Regions from separate parts of the Streptomyces sp. NPDC055966 genome, predicted to be linked through region 3. Evidence: riboswitches for the same ligand, from Rfam matches in the RefSeq annotation. Region 3 holds a riboswitch; each other region holds the start of a gene.
What was found. A riboswitch is a leader RNA that binds a small molecule or an ion and turns the genes downstream of it on or off. The one in region 3 is predicted to bind cobalamin.

Region 1 (6,749 bases), on a different contig from region 3:
GCGCGGGATACGGGACGTCACGGGTGCAGTCTTCCGGTTGACGGTCCGAAAACCCAAACGGAATGTCACGGCGGGCGACGGGGCTGGCCAACGCACGGGGTCCGGCGCGGGGCGAGGAGGGGGGATCAGGCCAGTCGTACGGCCTTAAACGGAATGCCTGGCACCGGGGCTTTCGGTGCATGCCGGACAGCCGGGACCCCGGTCACACCAGTGGGGTCATGAACCGGCGCAGCCGTTCCTGGTACTCCCGCGGGCCGGCGTTCCACATCGCCGCGTGCGGGGCCCGGGCCACGGTGTGCAGGGCGACGAGATCGGGGCGGCGGGCGGCGAGGCGGCGGGAGTACTCCCAGGGGGCCACCTGGTCGTCGGGGCCGTGGAAGATCAGGGTCGGCACGGTGAGCAGGTCGGGGTCGGTGGGCTCGGCGGCCCGGTCGGCGTACAGGCCGGTGCGGCCCTGAGCGGCGCGCACGGCGAGCGGCAGCAGGGGCGGCGGGGTGTGCCGGGCCCGGGCGAGGGCGCGCAGCGTGGCCTCCCAGCTCAGCACCGGCGAGTCGAGGACCAGCCCGGCGATGCGCTCGCGCACCGGGGAGTGCTCGGCGGCGCGCAGGGCCATGGTGGCGCCGGTGGACCAGCCGAGCAGCACGACGCGGCGGGCGCCGTAGCGGACGGCGTAGCGGATCGCCGCGTCCACGTCGCGCCACTCGGTCTCGCCGAGGTGGTTCAGGCCGTCCGGCGGGCGCGGGGCGCCGAGGTCGCCGCGGTAGGCGAGGGCGAGGACGGGCACGCGGCGGGAGTGCAGGGGGCCCATGAGGTTCAGGGCCTGTTCCCGGGTGGTGCCGAGGCCGTGCACGGCGATCACCCAGGTGTCCCGGGCCGCGGGCACGAACCAGGCAGGGAGGTTGCCGAGTTCGCCGGGCACGTCGATGTCGGCGTGGTCGAGGCCGAGGGCGTCGCCCGGGTTGCCGACGTACAGGTTCGGGGTGAGCCACACCGCGTCGCCGGAGGCGAGGGTGCCGTGCGTGACGCGCTCCAGGCGGCGTACGACGGTGTCGGCGCTGTGCTCCGCCCCCGCCAGGACGGGGCCGACGACCGCGTGGGAGCCGTCGCCGGCGAGGCCGTAGGTGCCGGGGCGCAGGGAGGCGAGGGCGCGGGTCAGCGCGATCCGGCCGGCGGCCGTGCCGTGCACGGTCAGGCGGGGTTCGGTGGGCAGCGGCCGGCCCGCGGGCGCCTTCAGCGCGGCGTCGCTGGCGTACCGGCCGGCGGCGACGGACGCCGCGCCGGCCGCCAGGACCGCGGTGACTGCCGTGGCGGTCGCTCGGACGGGGCGCACCTGTCCAGTGTCGTAGGGGTCACGGCCACCGGCCAGTGGAGCGGCGGGGCGGATCGAGGTGAGCGGTGCCGGGAGGCGGCTGCGGAAGACCGGGCGGAATCGGGCGGGCGGGGCCGGGGGCGGCGCGCGCCGTGCTCACTTCCGCTGCCCGTACCCGCGCAACTTCTCGCTCGCCTCGGCCAGTTGGGCCCCGGTCAGCAGGGACGGGGTCAGGCCCGGCACGCTGGACGCCGTCAGCCACAGGCGGCACATCCACTCCAGTTGGGCGGTGCGGTCGTAGGCCTGGCCGAGGGTGGTGCCGTAGGTGATCGTGCCGTGGTTCTGGAGGAGGCAGCCGGAGCGGTCGGTGAGGGCGCGGAGCATGTTCCCGGCCAGTTCGTCGGTGCCGTAGGTGGCGTAGGGGGCGACCCGGACGGGGCCGCCGAGGGCGCCGGCCATGTAGTGGACGAGCGGGAGTTCGGGGACGAGCGTGGAGACCGCGGTGGCGTGCACGGCGTGGGTGTGGACGATCGCGCGGGCGTCGGTCGTGCGGTAGACGGCGAGATGCAGGGGCAGCTCGCTGGTCGGCACCAGGGTGCCGAGCACCTGGCGGCCGGTGAGGTCGACGCAGGTGAGGTCGTCCGGGGTGAGCCGGTCGTAGGGGACGCCCGACGGGGTCACCAGCACGTGGTCCCCGACGCGCGCCGAGACGTTGCCCGAGGTGCCGACCACGAGTCCGTCGGTTACGGTTCGCCGCGCCGTCGCGACCAGCTCCGTCCACGTGTGTTCCAGTTCCTCGTCCCACCGCTGCTCAGCCATGCCGTGATCCTGCCAGCCGCACGGCCCGGACGTGGCGATTCCGGAGCGCACGGGGACCCGCGAGCGACCCGTGACGGGCGCGTGAGGGGCGCGCGAAGGACGCACCGGGGGTCGCCCGGAAGGCGCCCGCGGCCGGAATCACCTACCCCCGAATGGGCGGAGTTCATATCGAATCGCTCGGAAATGGCACAAATTTGACGCTCGTCAGGCCTTGAATGATCCCTCTTGCTCGCCGGACGCCACGCCGTCCGCCGACCCGGGGAGACACATGGCCCGTGTACGCACTCTTCTCCGTCGCCGCGCCGGTGCCCTCGCCGCGATCACGGCGGCACTCGCCCTCGCGGTGTCCGCGGCCGGCCCCCCGGCCGCGGCCTCGGGCCTGCCCCGGGGGCACGACGTCTCCTCGCACCAGAAGCACGTCGGCTGGAACGCGGCCCGGGACAACGGCGCGCGGTTCGTCTACGTCAAGGCGACCGAGGCGACGAGCTACCGCAACCCCTACTTCGACGAGCAGTACGGCGGCGCCCGCGCGGCGGGCCTGGTGCGGGGCGCGTACCACTTCGCGCTGCCGGACAGCTCCTCCGGCACGGCGCAGGCCCGGTACTTCGTGCGGCACGGCGGCGACTGGCGGGCGGACGGCTGGACCCTGCCGCCCGCGCTCGACGTCGAATACAACCCGTACAGCAAGAAGCGCAAGTGCTACGGGCTGACGAAGAAGCAGATGGTCCGCTGGATCCGGTCCTTCAGCGACGAGGTGAGGAACGAGACCGGGCGCCGTCCGGTGATCTACACCACCGCCCAGTGGTGGAGGCTGTGCACCGGCGACAGCGCCGCGTTCTCGTCCAGCAACCCGCTGTGGATCGCCGGGCACGGCACCTCCGGACCGGGGGCGCTGCCGGGCGGCTGGCAGTACTGGACGTTCTGGCAGCACGCCACCGACGGCGCCCTGCCGGGTGACCAGGATCTCTTCAACGGCTCGGCCGGCCGGCTGCGGACCTTCGCGCGCGGCTGACAGCCATGGGGCGCCGGGGGTGCGGGCGACGGGCGGAGACGAACGGAACCTCATCCGCCCGCCCAGGACACCGCCACGCCCGCCTCAGTTCACCTTCCGTTCATCCAGGTTGCCTACGTTCGTCCAGCCAATGACCTCGAACGATTGCCTGGGTAAATGGAAAGCTTCTCGCTGATCCTCGCGATTGTGGTGGTAACCGCACTCGCGTTTGATTTCACGAACGGTTTCCACGACACCGCCAACGCGATGGCCACCACCATCTCGACAGGCGCCCTGAAGCCCAAGATCGCAGTTGCCATGTCGGCCACCCTGAACCTGGTCGGCGCCTTCCTGTCCGTGGAGGTCGCGAACACGATCTCCAAGGGACTCGTCGACGAGAAGGGCATCCGGCCCGAGGTCATCTTCGCCGCACTGGTCGGCGCGATCCTCTGGAACCTGGTGACCTGGCTGGTGGGCCTCCCGTCCAGTTCCTCGCACGCCCTGATGGGCGGTCTGATCGGCGCCACGATCGCCTCCGCCGGCCTCGGTGCCGTGCACGGCGACGTGCTGGTGACCAAGGTGCTGCTCCCGGCGATCGCCGCGCCGATCGTCGCGGGCCTCGCGGCCATGATCGCCACCCGGCTGTCGTACGGCGTCGACAGCACGACCGAGGGCAGGGCCGAGAGCGAGTCCTCCCGCAAGGGCTACCGCGTCGGCCAGATCGCCTCCGCCGGTCTGGTCTCCCTGGCCCACGGCACCAACGACGCCCAGAAGACGATGGGCATCATCACCCTCGCGCTGATCGCGGGCGGCGCCATCGCGCCCGGCTCGAACCCTCCCACCTGGGTGATCCTCTCCGCCGGCCTGGCCATCGCGCTCGGCACCTACATCGGCGGCTGGCGCATCATCCGCACCATGGGCACGGGCCTGACCGACCTGGAGCCGCGCCAGGGATTCGCCGCCCAGACCAGCGCCGCGACCGCCATCCTGGCCTCCTCCCACCTGGGCTTCTCCCTGTCCACCACGCACGTCGTCTCCGGCGCGGTGATGGGCACCGGCGTCGGCCGCAAGGGCGGTGTGGTCCGCTGGTCCACCGCGACCCGCATGCTGGTCGCCTGGATCCTCACGCTCCCGGCCGCCGCGCTGGTCGGCGCGGGCGCCGAGTCCGTCACGGACCTCGGCGACTGGGGCACCGCCGCGGTCGCCGTCTTCCTGGTCGCGTCCAGCGCCGCGATCTGGAAGATCTCCCGCCGCGAGGTCGTCGACCACACCAACGTCGTCGAGGAGACCGCGGAGCCGGCCGGTGTGGTGACCACCGCCATCGCCGCGGTGGCCCCGCCCCCCTCGGGGACGATCGGCGAGGACCTGACGGCCACGATCCCCGCCCCGGCCGCCACCGAGACCGCGGCCGCCGCCGCCCAGGCCGCTCCCCCGGCCGCCACCGTCTGACCCCGGCCCCCTCGGTTACCAAGGAAGCATCCCCATGAAGATCGACTGGTCGGCCATCGGCTCCGTCTTCGGCGTCAGCCTCGTGTTCACGGTGGGCCTCGTGGTCCTGTTCACCCTCGGCATCAGGGGCCTGACCCGGCGCGAGCGGGCCGCGGCCCAGGGCGACTCCGCCGCCCTCGCCGTCACCGGCGCCTACGTCTGCTTCGCGGCCTGCGCGGCGGCGGTGGCGTACGGCATCGTCCTGATCGTCTCCAAGAGCTGACACAACGACACCGGCGAAGGCTCCCCCGCGTCCTGGACGCGGGGGAGCCTTCGCCGTGCCGGTCGGTCGGTCACGCGCGCCCCGCGATGTGGGGATCGGCACACTCTCCCCGTGCAGGTCAACAGCAAGTTGACGGCCGTTCCGGGCCCGTGGTGGACTGCCGGGGCCATGTACGGCGGCAGGAGAGGAAGCCGGTGCGAATCCGGCGCGGTCCCGCCACTGTCACCGGGGAAGAACCCCCGGGAGCCAGGAACTCTCACCGCCGAATCTCGTCGAACCAGGGCGCGGACACCCTGAGTGAGGACACCGATCGCCATGCCCGGCTGCCGAAGGACCCGTACCAGGCCCGCTCCCGCACCCACGGCCGGCTGAGCCCATGGGTGCCGATCGCTCCTACGCGTACGGCGCCGCCGCCGGCCTCCTCGGTGACCTGCTCCTCGGCGACCCCCGCCGCGGGCATCCGGTCGCCGCGTTCGGGCGGGCGGCCGCTGCCGTGGAAGGCGTGTTGTGGCGCGACCACCGCGGCTGGGGCACGCTGCACACCGTCGTGTGCGCGGGCGGCGCCGTCGCACTCGGCGCGGCCGCCGCACGCGCCGTACGCCCCTGCCCCGCCGCCTCCGCCGCGCTGACCGCCTCCGCCGTCTGGTCCGTCGTGGGCGGCACCTCGCTCGCCCGCGAGGCCCGCACGATCGGCCGGGCGCTGGAGCGCGGGGACGTCGAGGCGGCCCGCGCCCGGCTGCCCCACCTGTGCGGCCGGGACCCCCAGTCGCTGGACGCCGACGGGATCGCCCGGGCCGTGGTCGAGTCCGTCGCCGAGAACACCTCCGACGCCGTCGTGGGCGCCCTGGTCTGGGGCGCCGTGGCCGGGGTGCCGGGGCTGCTCGGCTTCCGGGCCGTCAACACCCTGGACGCGATGGTGGGTCACAGGTCCCCGCGCCACCGCCGCTACGGCTGGGCCTCCGCCCGCCTCGACGACGTGGCCGGCTGGCCGGGGGCCCGGCTGACCGCCGTGCTCGCCGCCGTCGCCGGACCCGACCCGCGCGGTGCCCTGCGCGCCTGGCGGGCCGACGCCCGCAAGCACCCGAGCCCCAACGCCGGGCCCGTGGAGGCATCGTTCGCGGGAGCGCTCGGCGTCCGCCTGGGCGGGACGCTCTCCTACGGCGGACGCGTCGAGCACCGGCCCGTGCTGGGCGGGGACACCGGGCGGGCCGTCCGGGTCGCCGACATCGACCGGGCCGCCCGGCTCTCCCGCCGCGTCGGCCTGCTCGCGCTCGGCACGACGGTCGCCGCGCGCCTGATCGTCAGCAGCTTCAAGAGCCCGAAGGGACGTGGGAAGTGAACGGGGGACTCCTCGTCGCCGGCACCACCTCGGACGCCGGCAAGAGCGTCGTGACGGCCGGGATCTGCCGGTGGCTGGTGCGCCAGGGCGTGAAGGTCGCGCCGTTCAAGGCGCAGAACATGTCGCTCAACTCCTTCGTGACCCGGGAGGGCGCGGAGATCGGCCGGGCGCAGGCCATGCAGGCGCAGGCGTGCCGGGTCGAGCCGACCGCGCTGATGAACCCGGTGCTGCTGAAGCCGGGGGGCGAACAGAGCAGCCAGGTCGTGCTGCTGGGCCGGCCGGTGGGCGAGCTGAGCGCACGCGGCTACCACGGCGGGCGGCAGCAGAAGCTGCTCGGCACGGTGCTGGACTGCCTCGCCGAGTTGCGGGGCACGTATGACGCGGTGATCTGTGAGGGGGCGGGCAGCCCGGCCGAGATCAACCTGCGCCGGACCGACATCGTGAACATGGGGATCGCGCGGAACGCGCGACTGCCCGTGCTCGTGGTCGGCGACATCGACCGCGGGGGCGTCTTCGCCTCCTTCTTCGGCACCGTCGCGCTGCTCTCGCCCGAGGACCAGGAGCTGGTCGCCGGATTCCT
Region 2 (6,749 bases), on a different contig from region 3:
GGGGAGCGGGACTTCGGGGAGCGTGAACAGGGTGTGGGTGCCAGGGATGGGGGAGCCGAGCGCCACCGCGAACAGGAGGCGGACGAGCAGGACGGCGAGGGCGAGCCTGAGGAAGGCGGCGTAGGAGCGGGCGAGGGGGGCGGGGGTGCGGTGCGTCGCGACGACGTACGCCGACGCGGATATGAGGAGGGCGAGCAGGAGGGGGTTGGTGGTGCGGGTGGCGGCGGTGCCGAGGCTCAGGGCCCACAGCCACCAGGCACCGGGGTGAACGGCACGCCCGCCCTGCTCAGCCATTCCGTTCGTTCCGTCGCCGCCGCGTCTGCCACACCGCCGCGCCCGCCAGCAGGACGACCGCTCCCACGCCGATCGGCAGCCCCAGCGCGGGCCCGTCCGAGGGGCTCTTCTCGGCGCCGTGCCCCGTGATGCGGCGCGGCTTCCGCGTGTCCGACACCTGCTCGCCGCACCCCCGGTGCGGATACCCGGCGATCGCGCACAGCAGGGCGTCGGTGTCGTAGCGCAGCGGCGGCGCGACGGCGGCCAGGGCGTCGGCGGTCGTCGCGTCGTCCGGCACCCGGGCACAGGCCGTACGGCCGGCCGGCGGGCTCTCGCCGGACGGCGCGTCCGCCGGGGTGCCGAAGTCGAGGACCAGCGCCACCCGTTTCATGCCGGACCTGGCCGGCGTGGCCGCGCAGATCGTCCGGAAGTCCGCGGTGCCGCGCGGCCGGCTCGCGTCGGCCGAGTCCGCGCTGACCGCGAAGCGGAAACCCGCCACCGCGCCGTCGTCGGGACGGACGCTCGCCGGGCCCTGCGTGGCGTACGTCCACCGGCCGTCGGTGCGCTCCCAGAAGGACCAGTAGCGGTAGCCGGCGGCATGCGCCTGGGTCACCGCGGCCGCGAGCAGGACGAACGCGGCCAGCGTCAGGCTCACCGCACGGCGGCCCCCGGTCACGGCTGCTGCTTCTTCCGGCCGCTGAGCAGGAAGCCGATGCCGATGCCCGCGACGAGGCAGACACCGACGAACCACCAGAGGCCGAACGGCGAACCGCCGTCGGACTTCTCGGACTTCTCGGGGCTCGTGGACGCGTGCCCGGCGGATTCCATGCTCGGCGCCGGGCCCTGCGCGTTGAGCGAGCGGACCAGGCTGGTGCCGCCGAAGTCGCCCGGTTGCGCGCCCACCGCGTGCGCGGCGAGGATCAGCTGCGCGTACGCCGCCGGGCCGCTCTGCTCGGCCCAGCGCGTGGCGTTGTGCTCCAGCCACGTGTACGACCGCGACGCCTGCTCGCCGCGCCCGTCGGCGGCGAGCGCGACGACCGCGTCCGCCGTGTTGCCGTAGTCCGGCTGGTCCGTGGCGCCGGGCAGCGCGGACGTCAGATGGCCGGTCTTCGCGACGGCCGACGCGAGGTTGGCACCAGCGTTGTCCGCGATCTGCGCCGGGGTGAGGTGCTCGCCGGCGGTGCACGCGCCGCTGCCGGGCGCCTTGCCGGCCGTCGCGACGAACCCCTTGCCGAGCGCGCCGAGTACGCCGGCCGCCGTCGCGTCCGCGTTGGCCGCCAGGGCGCCCTTCTTGTCCGGCTGGAAGGCGAGAGCGCCGCCGCCGGGCTGCTCGCAGGGCACGGACAGGGCGGCGAGGAGGTCGTAGGGGGACTTGCCCGCCCTGGTGGTCCGCGCCGGGTCCGCGCCGGTCGCGGCGAGGGCGCCGATGACGACGGAGGTGGAGTTGGTGTCGCTGGCGCCGCCCGGGTTGTAGCCCCAGCCGCCGTCCGTGTTCTGCACGGACTTCAGCCAGGCGACCGCCTTGCCGACCGCGTCGTCGTGCCCGCCGGTCGCCCGCAGGGCCTGGACGGCGGCGGCCGTGCTGTTGGTGTCCACGACGACCTTGCTGTCGCAGGCCTTGTCCGGGGCGGCGCGGAACGCGGCGAACGCGCCGTTCGCGCACTGCTGGCCGGCGAGCCAGCCGACGGCCTGCGCGGCGGGCCGGTAGCCGAGCGTGCGCTGCGCGACCAGCGTCAGCGACTGGCGCCACACACCGTCGTAGGTCGGGTCGCCCGTGCCGTACAGCCCGGCCGGGATCGTGAGCTTCGCAGACGGCGACGGGGCCGGGGACGCTCCGGCGGCCGTGGCGGGCGCGGCGGCGGCCAGCACGCCTACGGCGGCGAGAGCCGCTGCGCTGCGGCGGACGTTCATGGTCGGCGACTGCCTCTCCTGCGGGGAGCCGGGCAGCGCGCGGGAACCCCCCGGGCGGCTCGACTCCGTAGACCTCGACGGTGCCGTGCGCGGCGGGTCGCCGACGCACGTGAGCCGGTCAACGTCCCGTCCCGGGCGGTCCGGCTCACCGTCCGGCGACGGACGGTTCACGGTTGCGGGCTCAGCGCCGGAATTGCACCGGCTTCCCCCTGTACGGGTGTGATGACGACCCCGCCACCTTACCGGCAGGCATGCGCGAGCCGGGGGGTGGCCGTGGGCACAGGGCGGCGGTGACCGGGGTCACGGTGATCCGGGTGCGACGTCGGAGTGGGCGGGCCCCCTGCACCGGCGATGCCGTCAGGCGGCACCGAGCGCCCGGTCGCACTCCGCCGCGTCCTCCCCCTCCGCCACCCAGTACACCCGGGTCGGCAGACACGCGCCGCCCGCCGACTCCGCGAAGCGGATCGCGGCGGCCCGCTGCCGGCTCGGCGTGGCGTCCACAAACGTCCCGCACGCCATCGCCAGCGCCACCCCGGCCAGATCCACCCCGGTGGCCCGCTCCACCAGCCAGGGAATGAGGTCGCCCGGAAGGAACGGCACGACCCCGGTCACCCGCGGGCCCCGGCCGGTCAGCCGCAGCCGCACGTGCGCCACGGTGTGCGTGAGGCCGAGCGCCCGCACCGCCCGCTCGACCGTCTGCCGCAGGAAGCGGTTGTGCAGCAGGCCATCGTGGGCGTGGACCGAGTGCCGCAGCGGCAGGCCCCCCGGCGCCCCCGGGGTCGTACGGGTGAGCGCGGCGATGCGGACCTCGTCGTCCAGGACCACCGTCTCCGCGGACACCAGCGGGCCGTCGAGGTCACCGGGCCCGTCCGGGGCCAGGCGGTGCCGGGCGAGCAGTGCCGTGGACGTCACGGGGTCGGTGCAGGCCCCGGCCGTCTCGTACGACAGGCCCGGCAGCCCCAGATGCCCGGTGATCCGCGCGGCGGTGCGCAGATGCTCCCTGGTCCAGGTCAGCACGCCCGCGACCGGATGCCGGTCCGCGTACCGCGCGAGCGCACCGGCCGTCTCCGCCTCGTGCGTGGGGTCGGCCGGGAGATGGCCGGACAGGAAGGGCCGCGCCCAGCCGGGGACGGCGGTGTCGACCAGGATCACGGGGCGGGCCTCGGCGATCCGCTCCAGCGGGACCCCGTACGCGGCGGGGCCGGCCCCGAGCAGAAGGACGGGCTGCGGCATCGGCGCTTCACCTTTGCGGGAGAGGCAGGGCGGGACGGCGAGGCGGGACGGTCGTACGGGCAGCGGAACACCCCGGGTGCCGCTCCCCCCGTGTGCGGCACCCGGGGCGGGTCGAAATCTTGCTCTCTGTGTCGTGATCCTCACCCACCGCACGCTCAACTGTCAACTATTCCTGCCTCGTTGGGCAGGGAGCCTTGTCAGATCTGGTCGGCGAACGGACGACCGGGTACCCTCGCCTCTCGTCCCGTCGCCCGGTCGAGGGGACGGACGCCACATGCTCAGGGGGGCCTCGGTGAGTGACGCCTACACCTCGCTGGCCGAAGTTCTGGCCAGACTCGGGGAGTTGACCGGCCGGCCCGGCCGGCTTCCGGAAGCCCTCGACGTGGCCGGCCTCTCCCATCGCACCGGCATCCCCGTCGGCACCGTCGTGGAGCTGCTCGGCGGCGGCCGGGCGGCCGAGGCCGGACTGGCCCAACGCGTGCGCCAGCGGCTGGACTTCATCCGCGAGACCCGGCGCCGGCCGGACGGCAAACGGTACTCGCTGGACGAGCTGGCCAGGATCGCCGGCACCAGCCGGCAGTGGCTGAGCGAGTGGCGCAAGAGCGGGCTGCCGAGCCTGGAGCACACCGACCGGCTGCGCAGGTTCTTCGGGCTGCCGGCCGGCTTCTTCACGGCCGACGAACCGGAGGCGCTGCACGAGGCGTTACAGCCGGTGCTCCAGGGCCTGGAGGCCGAGGCGGACCCGCTGCTGCGGCTGCGCGAGAGCGGCCTGGTCCGGCTCGCCGCGCGGGCCCCGCAGATGAACGCCCGCCAGCTCGCCACGCTCGCCGACCTCGCCGAGATGATCGTCCTCTCGGAACGGGCTTCCTCGGACCGGACTCCCTCGGGCCGGGTCTCCTCGGACCGGGTGGGGGACGCGAGCCGGTGAGGCCTTCCAGGTCACCGAAGCGCTTCCTCGACCGGCTGGTGCGGGACACGGCCCGTACCCTCACCGCGCCGACCGGTGCCGAGGCCTTCCTGCACGCGCTGTGCGACACGCTCAGCCCGCAGCTGGACCGCCCGGTCCGGCTGAAGTTCGTCACCTTCCCGCCCGGGCTGGACGTCTCCGGGATCACGCTCGCGATGGACGAGCGGTACATCGTCGTGGTCGAGAGCCGCGCCCCCGACCCGCACAAGTTCGTCATCGCCGGGCACGAGATCGGCCACATCCACTACGGCACCCTCGACGTGCACCACCCGGCCGGACCGCCCGCTGCCGCCCGCCGCCTGCTGTCCCGGTACGCCGGTGACACCGGGGACGCCGGGGACGCCGGGCGCACCGCAGACGACGCCATCCCCTGGGGGCAGGTCGTCGCCATGGCCACCCGGTGCCCGGCCGCCGCTGCCGCCGCCGCGGCCGAGTGGGAGGCCGAGGAGTGCGGGCTGCGCCTCGCCGCGAAGTTCCCCAGGGTCGTCGGGCCCGGCGCGGCCGCCGGCCGCAGCACCCAGGACACCCTCACCGGCCGCCTGTCGTCCTCCCTGGGCAACATCGGCGGACCCTGATGCGCTGGGACGTCTCCGGCACCGTCGCCGCCTACGCGGTCCCCGGTGCCCTGCTCGCCGTGGCGTTCGTCATCAAACTCCCGCTGCTGCGCCGCGCCTGGCAGGAGGACCCCATCCTGCGGGCCACCGCGCTGCTGCTCGGCATCGGCGCGGTCGTCTTCGCCTCGCTGCCGCCGGCCAACCTGCACCGCCTCAACGCGTTCACCGGCATCCCCAACTTCGCGGGCGTGTGGGTGTACTCACTCCTCACCGCCTACTGCGGCGCCTGCCTCTGGCTCATCATCACCTGGCGCGAACCCCCCTCCGCGGCGCGCCGCCGGCGCACCCGGCTGGTGTGGATCGCGTACACGGCCATCATCGCGGGCCTGTGGACGACGTTCTCGCTCGGCGACCACCACGTGGAGCGGCTGCGCGACCTCGACACCTACTACGCCGACACGCCCTGGATGCGCGAGTTCGGGATGCTGTACCTGGCCGCGCACCTGGTGTCCGCGCTGGTCGCGGCCCGCATGCTGTGGGCCTGGTACAAGGAGGTCGAGGACACCTGGCTGCGCCGGGCCGTCATCTTCCTCCAGGTCGCCTACGCCCTCGGGCTCGTCTTCGACGTCGCCAAGCTCGCCGCGGTCAGCGCCCGTTGGAGCGGCCGTGACTGGGACTGGCTGTCGACGTACGCCGCCCCGCCGTTCGCCATGGCCGAGGCGCTGCTGGTCGCCACCGGATTCATCGCCGGGCAGGCCGGACCGGCGGTCGAGGAGCGCCGCCGGCTGGTGCGGACCCACCGGCTGCTGCGTCCGCTGTGGCAGACCATGCTGGCGGTCGCCGCGCCGGCGGCCCCCGCGACCGGCCGGGTCAGCGGGGCCGCCCTGCGCCTCGAACTGCGCCGGGCCGCCATCAACGACGGCCTGCTCAAACTGGCCCCGCACCTCAGCCGCGCCCGCCGCGAACGGATCCGTACGGCGGCCCGGTCCGCCGGCCACCCGGACGCCGAGGCGCGGGGCATCGCCGGCGCGGTGGACATCCTGATCGCGGCCGACGTGCTGCACGCCCCGGCCGGCGGGGGCGAACCGCCCGCCGCCGCCCACGAGGAACACGCGGACCACGCGGGCCGGACCGGCGCCGCGGCGGGCCTGTCCGACAGCGAGCTGGAGTGCATCGCGCACGCGCTGCGACTCCACGCGCCGGTCGTCGAAAGCTTCCGCCGGCAGACGGCCGCCACGGAGGGGCTCACGCACGGCGGCAGGCCTCAACCAGCCGTGCCGGCCTGGGGAGTCGGCCCCGCGAAGGGCAGCCGCAGCACCCGGTGGACCAGCAGCCACCGGCCGTCGACCCGGCGGAACGAGTCCTCGTAGGTCCCGACCTGGACGGGCGGTCCGGCGGGCACCATGCCTCCGCCGTACCCGTCGACGCGGTAGGTCGCGAAGTACGAGACGGCGGTGGCGGTGTCCCGCCCGGTCACGGTGACGAGGACGTTGGACATGAACCGGCGCGAGAGCCGGTCGGCGGGCCGGGAGCCGAAGTACTCCCGCAGCGCCTCCCGCCCCGCCACCCGCCGTCCGTCCCCCGGCGGGGGCCACTCCCAGACGCCGTCCTCGGTGAACAGCCCGGCCACGCCGGCCGGTTCGCCGAGGTCGAGGCGGTGGACGAAGTCGGTGATCAGGCGCTCGCAGGCGCGTTCGGCGAGCAGAAGCTCCAAAGGTTCCATGAGGCTGTCTACAGGAAATCCGCGCCCGAGGTGACCCGGCTGCCGGTCACACCGCCATGTACGCCACCGGTTCGCTCCCCGTCACCGC
Region 3 (6,749 bases):
GCGAAGGACGACAATGGCGACCCCATCGGGGAACAGGAGATCCACGACCAGGTCGTCGCGATACTCACCCCGGGCAGCGAAACAGTCGCGTCCACGATCATGTGGCTGCTCCAAGTCCTCGCGGAACACCCGGAACACGCCGAGAAGGTACGGACCGAGGTCGAAACCGTGACCGGCGGCCGACCCGTCGCATTCGAGCACGTCCGCTCACTCACCCACACCAACAATGTCGTCGTCGAGGCGATGCGGCTCAGGCCGGCCGTTTGGATATTGACGCGGCGGGCGGTGACCGAAACGTCACTCGGCGGCTATCGCATTCCGGCCGGGGCGGACATCGTCTACAGCCCCTACGCGATCCAGCGCGACGCCCGCTCCTACGACCGCCACCTCGACTTCGACCCCGACCGGTGGCTGCCGGAGCGGGCCAAGGAGGTCCCGAAGCACGCCATGAGCCCGTTCAGCACGGGCAACCGCAAGTGCCCGAGCGACCACTTCTCCATGACCCAGCTGACCCTGATCACGGCGGCGATCTCGGCGAAGTACCGCTTCGAGCAGGTCACGGGGTCGAACGACACCACCCGCGTGGGCATCACGCTGCGCCCGCACGACCTGCTGCTGAAACCCGTGGAGTGGTGAGGTGACGGGTACGTCCTGATACCGGCGCGCGCTCACGCGGCGTGAGGGCCGCGGAACGTGCGCCGGTACGCGTTCGGCGTGGTGCCGAGCGCCCGCACGAACTGGTGGCGCAGCGCCGCCGCCGTGCCGAACCCGGTGCGCCAGGCGATCGCGTCCACGGTCTCGTCGGTGCCCTCCAGCAACTCCTGGGCGCGCAGCACCCGTTGGCGCAGGATCCAGCGGTACGGCGTGGTCCCGGTCTCCTGCTGGAAGCGGCGGGCGAAGGTGCGCGGCGACATGTGCGCGCGGGCCGCGAGCTGCTCCACGGTCACCTCCACATCGAGGTGCTCCTCCATCCACACCAGCACCTCGCCGACGGTGTCGCACGCGCCCCTCGGCAGCGGCCGCTCGATGTACTGGGCCTGCCCGCCGTCCCGGTGCGGGGGTACGACCATCCGCCGGGCGATCTTGTTGGCGACCTCGGGGCCCTGCTCCTTGCGCACGATGTGCAGACAGGCGTCGATCCCCGCGGCCGTACCGGCGGAGGTGATCACCGGATCCTCGTCCACGTACAGCACGTCCTGCTCGACGGCGATCCGCGGATAGCGCCGGGCGAGCTGCTCGGCGTGATGCCAGTGCACCGCGCACCGCCGGTCGTCCAGCAGCCCCGCCGCGGCCAGCAGGAACACCCCGGAACACACGCTCAGCACCCGGGCGCCGCGCCCGACGGCCCGGCGCAGCGCCGCCAGCAGCTCCGCGGGATACTCCCGCTCGGCATAGGCGGTCCCGGCCGGTACGGCGACGAGGTCGGCCTCCTCCAGCCGCTCCAGCCCGTACGGCGTGGACACGGTGAACCCGCAATGGGTGTCGAGCGTCGGCCCCTCGGCGGAGACGACCGCGAAGTCGTAGACGGGCAGTCCCTCGTCGCTGCGGTCGATGCCGAACACCTCGCACACGACGCCCAGCTCGAAGGGGTGCACCCCGTCCAGCAGCACGGCGGCCACGTTCTTCAGCATGCTGTCAGTGTGCCTTGCCGGTGCGGAAAATGGTGGCAGTAATTCGAAGGTCTACGGCAGTCCTGCCACTGCCGGACAGGAGCGTCCGGGACGACAGTGGTGTGCATGACCGGAAACCAGATTCAAGGCCTGATCGGAATGGTCGCCACCCTCGGCATCCTGCTCCTCCTGGTCCTGCCCTCCGCGATCGGCGCGGTGCGCGAGTGGCGCATCGACCGACAGCTCGGGCAGGCCCAGGAGGGTCGCACGCGGCGGGAGGCTCAGAAGTCCTCGTCCAGGTCGACGGTGCCCTCCACCGCGACCTGGTACGCCGACGGGCGGCGCTCGAAGAAGTTCGTCAGCTCCTGAACGCCCTGGAGCTCCATGAAGGAGAAGGGGTTCTCCGAGCCGTACACCGGGGCGAAGCCGAGGCGCGTGAGGCGCTGGTCGGCGACGCACTCCAGGTACTGGCGCATCGACTCGGTGTTCATGCCCGGCAGGCCGTCACCGCACAGGTCGCGGGCGAACTGCAGCTCGGCCTCGACCGCCTCCCTCAGCATGTCGGTGACCTGCTGCTGGAGCTGGTCGTCGAAGAGGTCCGGCTCCTCCTTGCGGACGGTGTCGACCACGTCGAAGGCGAAGGACATGTGCATGGTCTCGTCGCGGAACACCCAGTTGGTGCCCGTGGCGAGGCCGTGCAGCAGACCCCGGCTGCGGAACCAGTAGACGTACGCGAAGGCGCCGTAGAAGAACAGCCCCTCGATGCACGCGGCGAAGCAGATCAGGTTCAGCAGGAAGCGCCGGCGGTCGGCCTTCGACTCCAGCCGCTCCAGCTTCTCCACCTCGTTGATCCACGTGAAGCAGAACTGCGCCTTCTCGCGGATGGAGGGGATGTTCTCGACGGCCGCGAAGGCCGCCGCCCGGTCGTCCGGGTCGGGCAGGTAGGTGTCCAGCAGCGTCAGATAGAACTGGACGTGCACGGCCTCCTCGAAGAGCTGACGGCTCAGGTAGAGCCGCGCCTCGGGGGAGTTGATGTGCTTGTACAGCGTCAGCACCAGGTTGTTCGCGACGATCGAGTCGCCCGTCGCGAAGAAGGCCACCAGCCGGCCGATGAGGTGCTGCTCCTCGGGCGTCAGCTTCGCGAGGTCGGCGACGTCCGAGTGGAGGTCGACCTCCTCCACGGTCCAGGTGTTCTTGATCGCGTCCCGGTAGCGCTCGTAGAAGTCGGGGTAGCGCATCGGACGCAGAGTCAGCTCGAAGCCCGGGTCGAGCAGGTTCTTCTCGTGAGCGGGAGTGGTCATTACTGGCAGGCCTCGCAGGACTCGGGGTTTTCCAGGGAGCAGGCCACGGCGTCGGGGTCGGCGACCTGCTGGGCGGGGATGGTCTTCTGGGGCTGCGCCTGGGCCGCGCGGGCGATCCGGGTCGCCGGGCGGGAGCGCAGGTAGTACGTCGTCTTCAGGCCCGACTTCCAGGCGTACGCGTACATCGAGGAGAGCTTGCCGATGGTCGGCGTCTCCAGGAACAGGTTCAGGGACTGCGCCTGGTCCAGGAACGGGGTGCGGGCCGCCGCCATGTCGATCAGACCGCGCTGCGGGATCTCCCACGCGGTGCGGTACAGCGCGCGCACCTCCTCGGGGATCCACGCGAAGCCCTGCACCGAGCCGTTCGAGTCCCGCAGCGCCTCACGGGTGCGCGCGTCCCACACGCCCAGGTTCTTCAGGTCCTGCACCAGGTAGGAGTTGACCTGGAGGAACTCACCCGACAGCGTCTCGCGCTTGAACAGGTTCGACACCTGCGGCTCGATGCACTCGTACACACCGGCGATGGAGGCGATGGTGGCCGTCGGGGCGATCGCGAGGAGCAGCGAGTTGCGCATGCCGACGGTGGCGATCCGCCTGCGCAGCGCCTCCCAGCGCTCCGGCCAGGCCGGCTCGGTGTCGTAGTGGTCCGGGTGCAGCACGCCCTGGGCCGTACGGGTCTTCTCCCAGGCCGGCAGCGGGCCGCTGCGCTCGGCGAGGTCGGCGGAGGCCTCGTACGCGGCGAGCATGATCCGCTCGGCGATCCGCGTCGAGAGGGCCCTGGCCTCGGCGGAGTCGAAGGGCAGGCGCAGCTTGAAGAAGACGTCCTGGAGGCCCATCGCGCCGAGACCGACCGGACGCCACTTGGCGTTGGAGCGGCCCGCCTGCTCGGTCGGGTAGAAGTTGATGTCCACGACCCGGTCGAGGAAGGTCACGGCCGTGCGGACGGTCTCGTCCAGCCGCTCCCAGTCGATGTCACCGCTCGCCGTGTCGACGAAGGCACCCAGGTTCACCGAACCGAGGTTGCAGACCGCCGTCTCGCCGTCGTCCGTGACCTCCAGGATCTCCGTGCAGAGGTTGGAGGAGTGGACCACGTGGCCCGGCAGGGCCGTCTGGTTGGCGGTGCGGTTGGCGGCGTCCTTGAAGGTCATCCAGCCGTTGCCGGTCTGCGCGAGGGTGCGCATCATGCGGCCGTACAGCTCACGGGCCGGGATGGTCTTCTTCGCGAGGCCCGCCTGCTCGGCCTTGCGGTACGCGGCGTCGAACTCCTCGCCCCACAGGTCCACCAGCTCCGGCACGTCGGCGGGGGAGAACAGCGACCAGGACGCGTCCGCGTTGACCCGGCGCATGAACTCGTCCGGGATCCAGTGCGCGAGGTTCAGGTTGTGCGTGCGCCGGGCGTCCTCACCGGTGTTGTCCCGCAGCTCCAGGAACTCCTCGATGTCGGAGTGCCAGGTCTCCAGGTAGACCGCGGCCGCGCCCTTGCGCCGGCCGCCCTGGTTCACGGCGGCCACCGAGGCGTCCAGCGTCTTCAGGAACGGCACGATGCCGTTGGAGTGCCCGTTGGTGCCGCGGATCAGCGAACCGCGGCTGCGGATGCGGGAGTACGACAGCCCGATGCCGCCGGCGTGCTTCGAGAGCCGGGCCACCTGGTGGTAGCGGTCGTAGATGGAGTCCAGCTCGTCCAGCGGCGAGTCGAGGAGGTAGCAGGACGACATCTGGGGATGGCGCGTGCCGGAGTTGAAGAGCGTGGGGGAGGAGGGCAGGTAGTCGAGACGGCTCATGAGCCCGTAGAGCGCGGCGACTTCGTCCAGCGCGCGCACGCTGTCGTCCTCGGCCAGGCCGCTCGCGACCCGGAGCATGAAGTGCTGGGGGGTCTCGATGACCCGGCGGGTGATCGGGTGGCGCAGCAGGTAGCGGCTGTGCAGGGTGCGCAGGCCGAAGTAGCCGAAGCGGTCGTCGGCGTGCACGTCGACCAGGGCGTCGAGGCGGGCCGCGTGCAGCCGCGCGAACGCGGCGGTGCGGTCGGCGATGAGGCCCTCGCGGTGGCCGACGGCCACGGACTCGGTGAAGGACGTCACCCCCTGTGAGGCGGCCTCGGCGCGGATGGCGAGGGTCAGCAGCCGGGCGGCCAGCCGCGAGTAGGCGGGGTCCTCGGAGATGAGCCCGGCGGCGGCCTCCGTGGCCAGTTCGCGCAACTCCGTCTCGTCGGCCCGGGCGGACCGGCCGCGCAACGCGGCGGCGGCGACCCGGCCGGGGTCGGCGTCGGGGAGGTCGGCGGTCAGCTCGGTCAGGGTACGCAGCAGCGCTGCACCGGGACCGTCGGTGTCCAGGCCGCCTGTTGAAGCCGGATCTGCGGGCGCGATGGTCACGTGGGGCTCTCCCTCGCTCGGCACGGGGGCCTTGCGGAGGGCAGGGGGCAGCCACGAGCGCGCACGCGTCGCGTCCACCGGCCCATTCCACGAGGCCCGGACGTCGGAAGGCACCCGGGCCGGACGGCCGGGCGCGTGCTGCCGGCAGGTCCTCGGACTGACTCCTGTGCGCGGATACGCACAAGTACACCGTTGCGGGACAGTTCCGGATTCGCACCGGATTCCCCTGCGACGACAGCGAGGATGAGCATACATCTAGTGCCGGGCTGTCGTGACACCCCCACATGTTGTGTCTGTTGTGTGTCGCGCTGGCTTCGGAGCGTCAACTTGTGTATGACGGGGGACATGCGGAACGGGCCGCCGTCATGCTCGATGTCGGCGGCCCGCTGCGGGGTGTGTCCGGTGTACGCGGTGCTTCAGGGCGTACGGGTGTGCCTCAGTGAGCGGCGCCCGCCAGCTCCGTCTCGACGCCCGGGTCGCCCGCGTCCGCCGTGTAGTCCTCCGGGCGGGTCTCGTCCACGCCCTCGGGGGCCTTCAGCGCACGCAGAACCAGCGTCATGACCACGGTGACGGCGACGTTCAGGACGAACGCCGTCATGCCGATGTAGCCGATCTCGCCGATGCCGGGGATCTCCTTCGCCGAGCCGCCGAAGTGCTTCTGGGTCGGCGAGGCGACGCCGTACGCGGCGACCGTGCCGTACACCATGCCGACCGCCCAGCCGGCGAGCAGCGCCCAGCGGTGGAACCAGCGGGTGAACAGGCCGCCGACCAGGGCCGGGAAGGTCTGCAGGATCCAGATGCCGCCCAGCAGCTGGAAGTTGATGGCGACCGTCTTGTCCATGGTGAGGACGAAGACCAGGGCGCCGACCTTCACCAGCAGGGAGACCAGCTTGGAGACCTGGGCCTCCTGTTTCGGCGTGGCGTCCGGCTTGATGAAGTCCCGGTAGATGTTGCGGGTGAAGAGGTTCGCCGCCGCGATCGACATGATGGCCGCGGGCACGAGTGCGCCGATGCCGATGGCGGCGAAGGCCACGCCCGCGAACCAGCTCGGGAACATGTCCTCGAACAGCTGCGGGATCGCCAACTGCCCGTTGGTGACCTTGACTCCGGCCGCGATCGCCATGAAGCCCAGCAGGGCGAGCAGGCCGAGCATCAGGGAGTACAGCGGCAGGATCGTGGTGTTGCGGCGGATCACCTCACGGCTCTTGGACGACAGGGTCGCGGTGATCGAGTGCGGGTACATGAACAGGGCGAGGGCCGAGCCGAGGGCCAGCGTTGCGTACGTCCACTGGCCCGCCTCCGGGGGCGCGAGCGCACCGCGCGGCTTGCCCGTCGCCGGGCTGACCTGGCTGAACGCATGACCGGCCTTGGCGAAGATGTCGTCGAAGCCGCCCAGCTTGATCGGGATGTAGATGATCGCCACCGCGATGACGAGGTAGATCAGGCCGTCCTTGACGAACGCGATCAGG

Region 1: linked by a shared signal. The riboswitch ahead of ACFC8N_RS28535 (cobalamin biosynthesis protein) and the one ahead of ACFC8N_RS19165 (ribonucleoside-diphosphate reductase subunit alpha) in region 3 are both predicted to bind cobalamin.
Region 2: linked by a shared signal. The riboswitch ahead of ACFC8N_RS00730 (prenyltransferase/squalene oxidase repeat-containing protein) and the one ahead of ACFC8N_RS19165 (ribonucleoside-diphosphate reductase subunit alpha) in region 3 are both predicted to bind cobalamin.

Annotation. Positions count from the first base shown of each region.
Region 1 covers NZ_JBHJYK010000014.1:231,732-238,480, reverse strand. The annotation lists gene ACFC8N_RS28565 (hypothetical protein) at 1-21, opposite strand, end outside; gene ACFC8N_RS28560 (alpha/beta fold hydrolase) at 203-1,330, opposite strand; gene ACFC8N_RS28555 (class II aldolase/adducin family protein) at 1,466-2,128, opposite strand; gene ACFC8N_RS28550 (lysozyme) at 2,397-3,140, shown strand; gene ACFC8N_RS28545 (inorganic phosphate transporter) at 3,297-4,568, shown strand; gene ACFC8N_RS28540 (hypothetical protein) at 4,603-4,830, shown strand; cobalamin riboswitch at 4,975-5,109, shown strand; gene ACFC8N_RS28535 (cobalamin biosynthesis protein) at 5,207-6,169, shown strand; gene ACFC8N_RS28530 (cobyric acid synthase) at 6,166-6,749, shown strand, end outside.
Region 2 covers NZ_JBHJYK010000001.1:148,296-155,044, reverse strand. The annotation lists gene ACFC8N_RS00740 (CbiQ family ECF transporter T component) at 1-294, opposite strand, end outside; gene ACFC8N_RS00735 (SCO2322 family protein) at 287-949, opposite strand; gene ACFC8N_RS00730 (prenyltransferase/squalene oxidase repeat-containing protein) at 946-2,184, opposite strand; cobalamin riboswitch at 2,301-2,433, opposite strand; gene ACFC8N_RS00725 (hypothetical protein) at 2,542-3,417, opposite strand; gene ACFC8N_RS00720 (XRE family transcriptional regulator) at 3,710-4,345, shown strand; gene ACFC8N_RS00715 (hypothetical protein) at 4,342-4,959, shown strand; gene ACFC8N_RS00710 (MAB_1171c family putative transporter) at 4,959-6,308, shown strand; gene ACFC8N_RS00705 (nuclear transport factor 2 family protein) at 6,203-6,661, opposite strand; gene ACFC8N_RS00700 (MBL fold metallo-hydrolase) at 6,708-6,749, opposite strand, start outside.
Region 3 covers NZ_JBHJYK010000008.1:203,228-209,976, forward strand. The annotation lists gene ACFC8N_RS19145 (cytochrome P450) at 1-636, shown strand, start outside; gene ACFC8N_RS19150 (helix-turn-helix domain-containing protein) at 669-1,631, opposite strand; gene ACFC8N_RS19155 (hypothetical protein) at 1,737-1,979, shown strand; gene ACFC8N_RS19160 (ribonucleotide-diphosphate reductase subunit beta) at 1,892-2,911, opposite strand; gene ACFC8N_RS19165 (ribonucleoside-diphosphate reductase subunit alpha) at 2,911-5,280, opposite strand; cobalamin riboswitch at 5,406-5,561, opposite strand; gene mctP (monocarboxylate uptake permease MctP) at 5,717-6,749, opposite strand, start outside.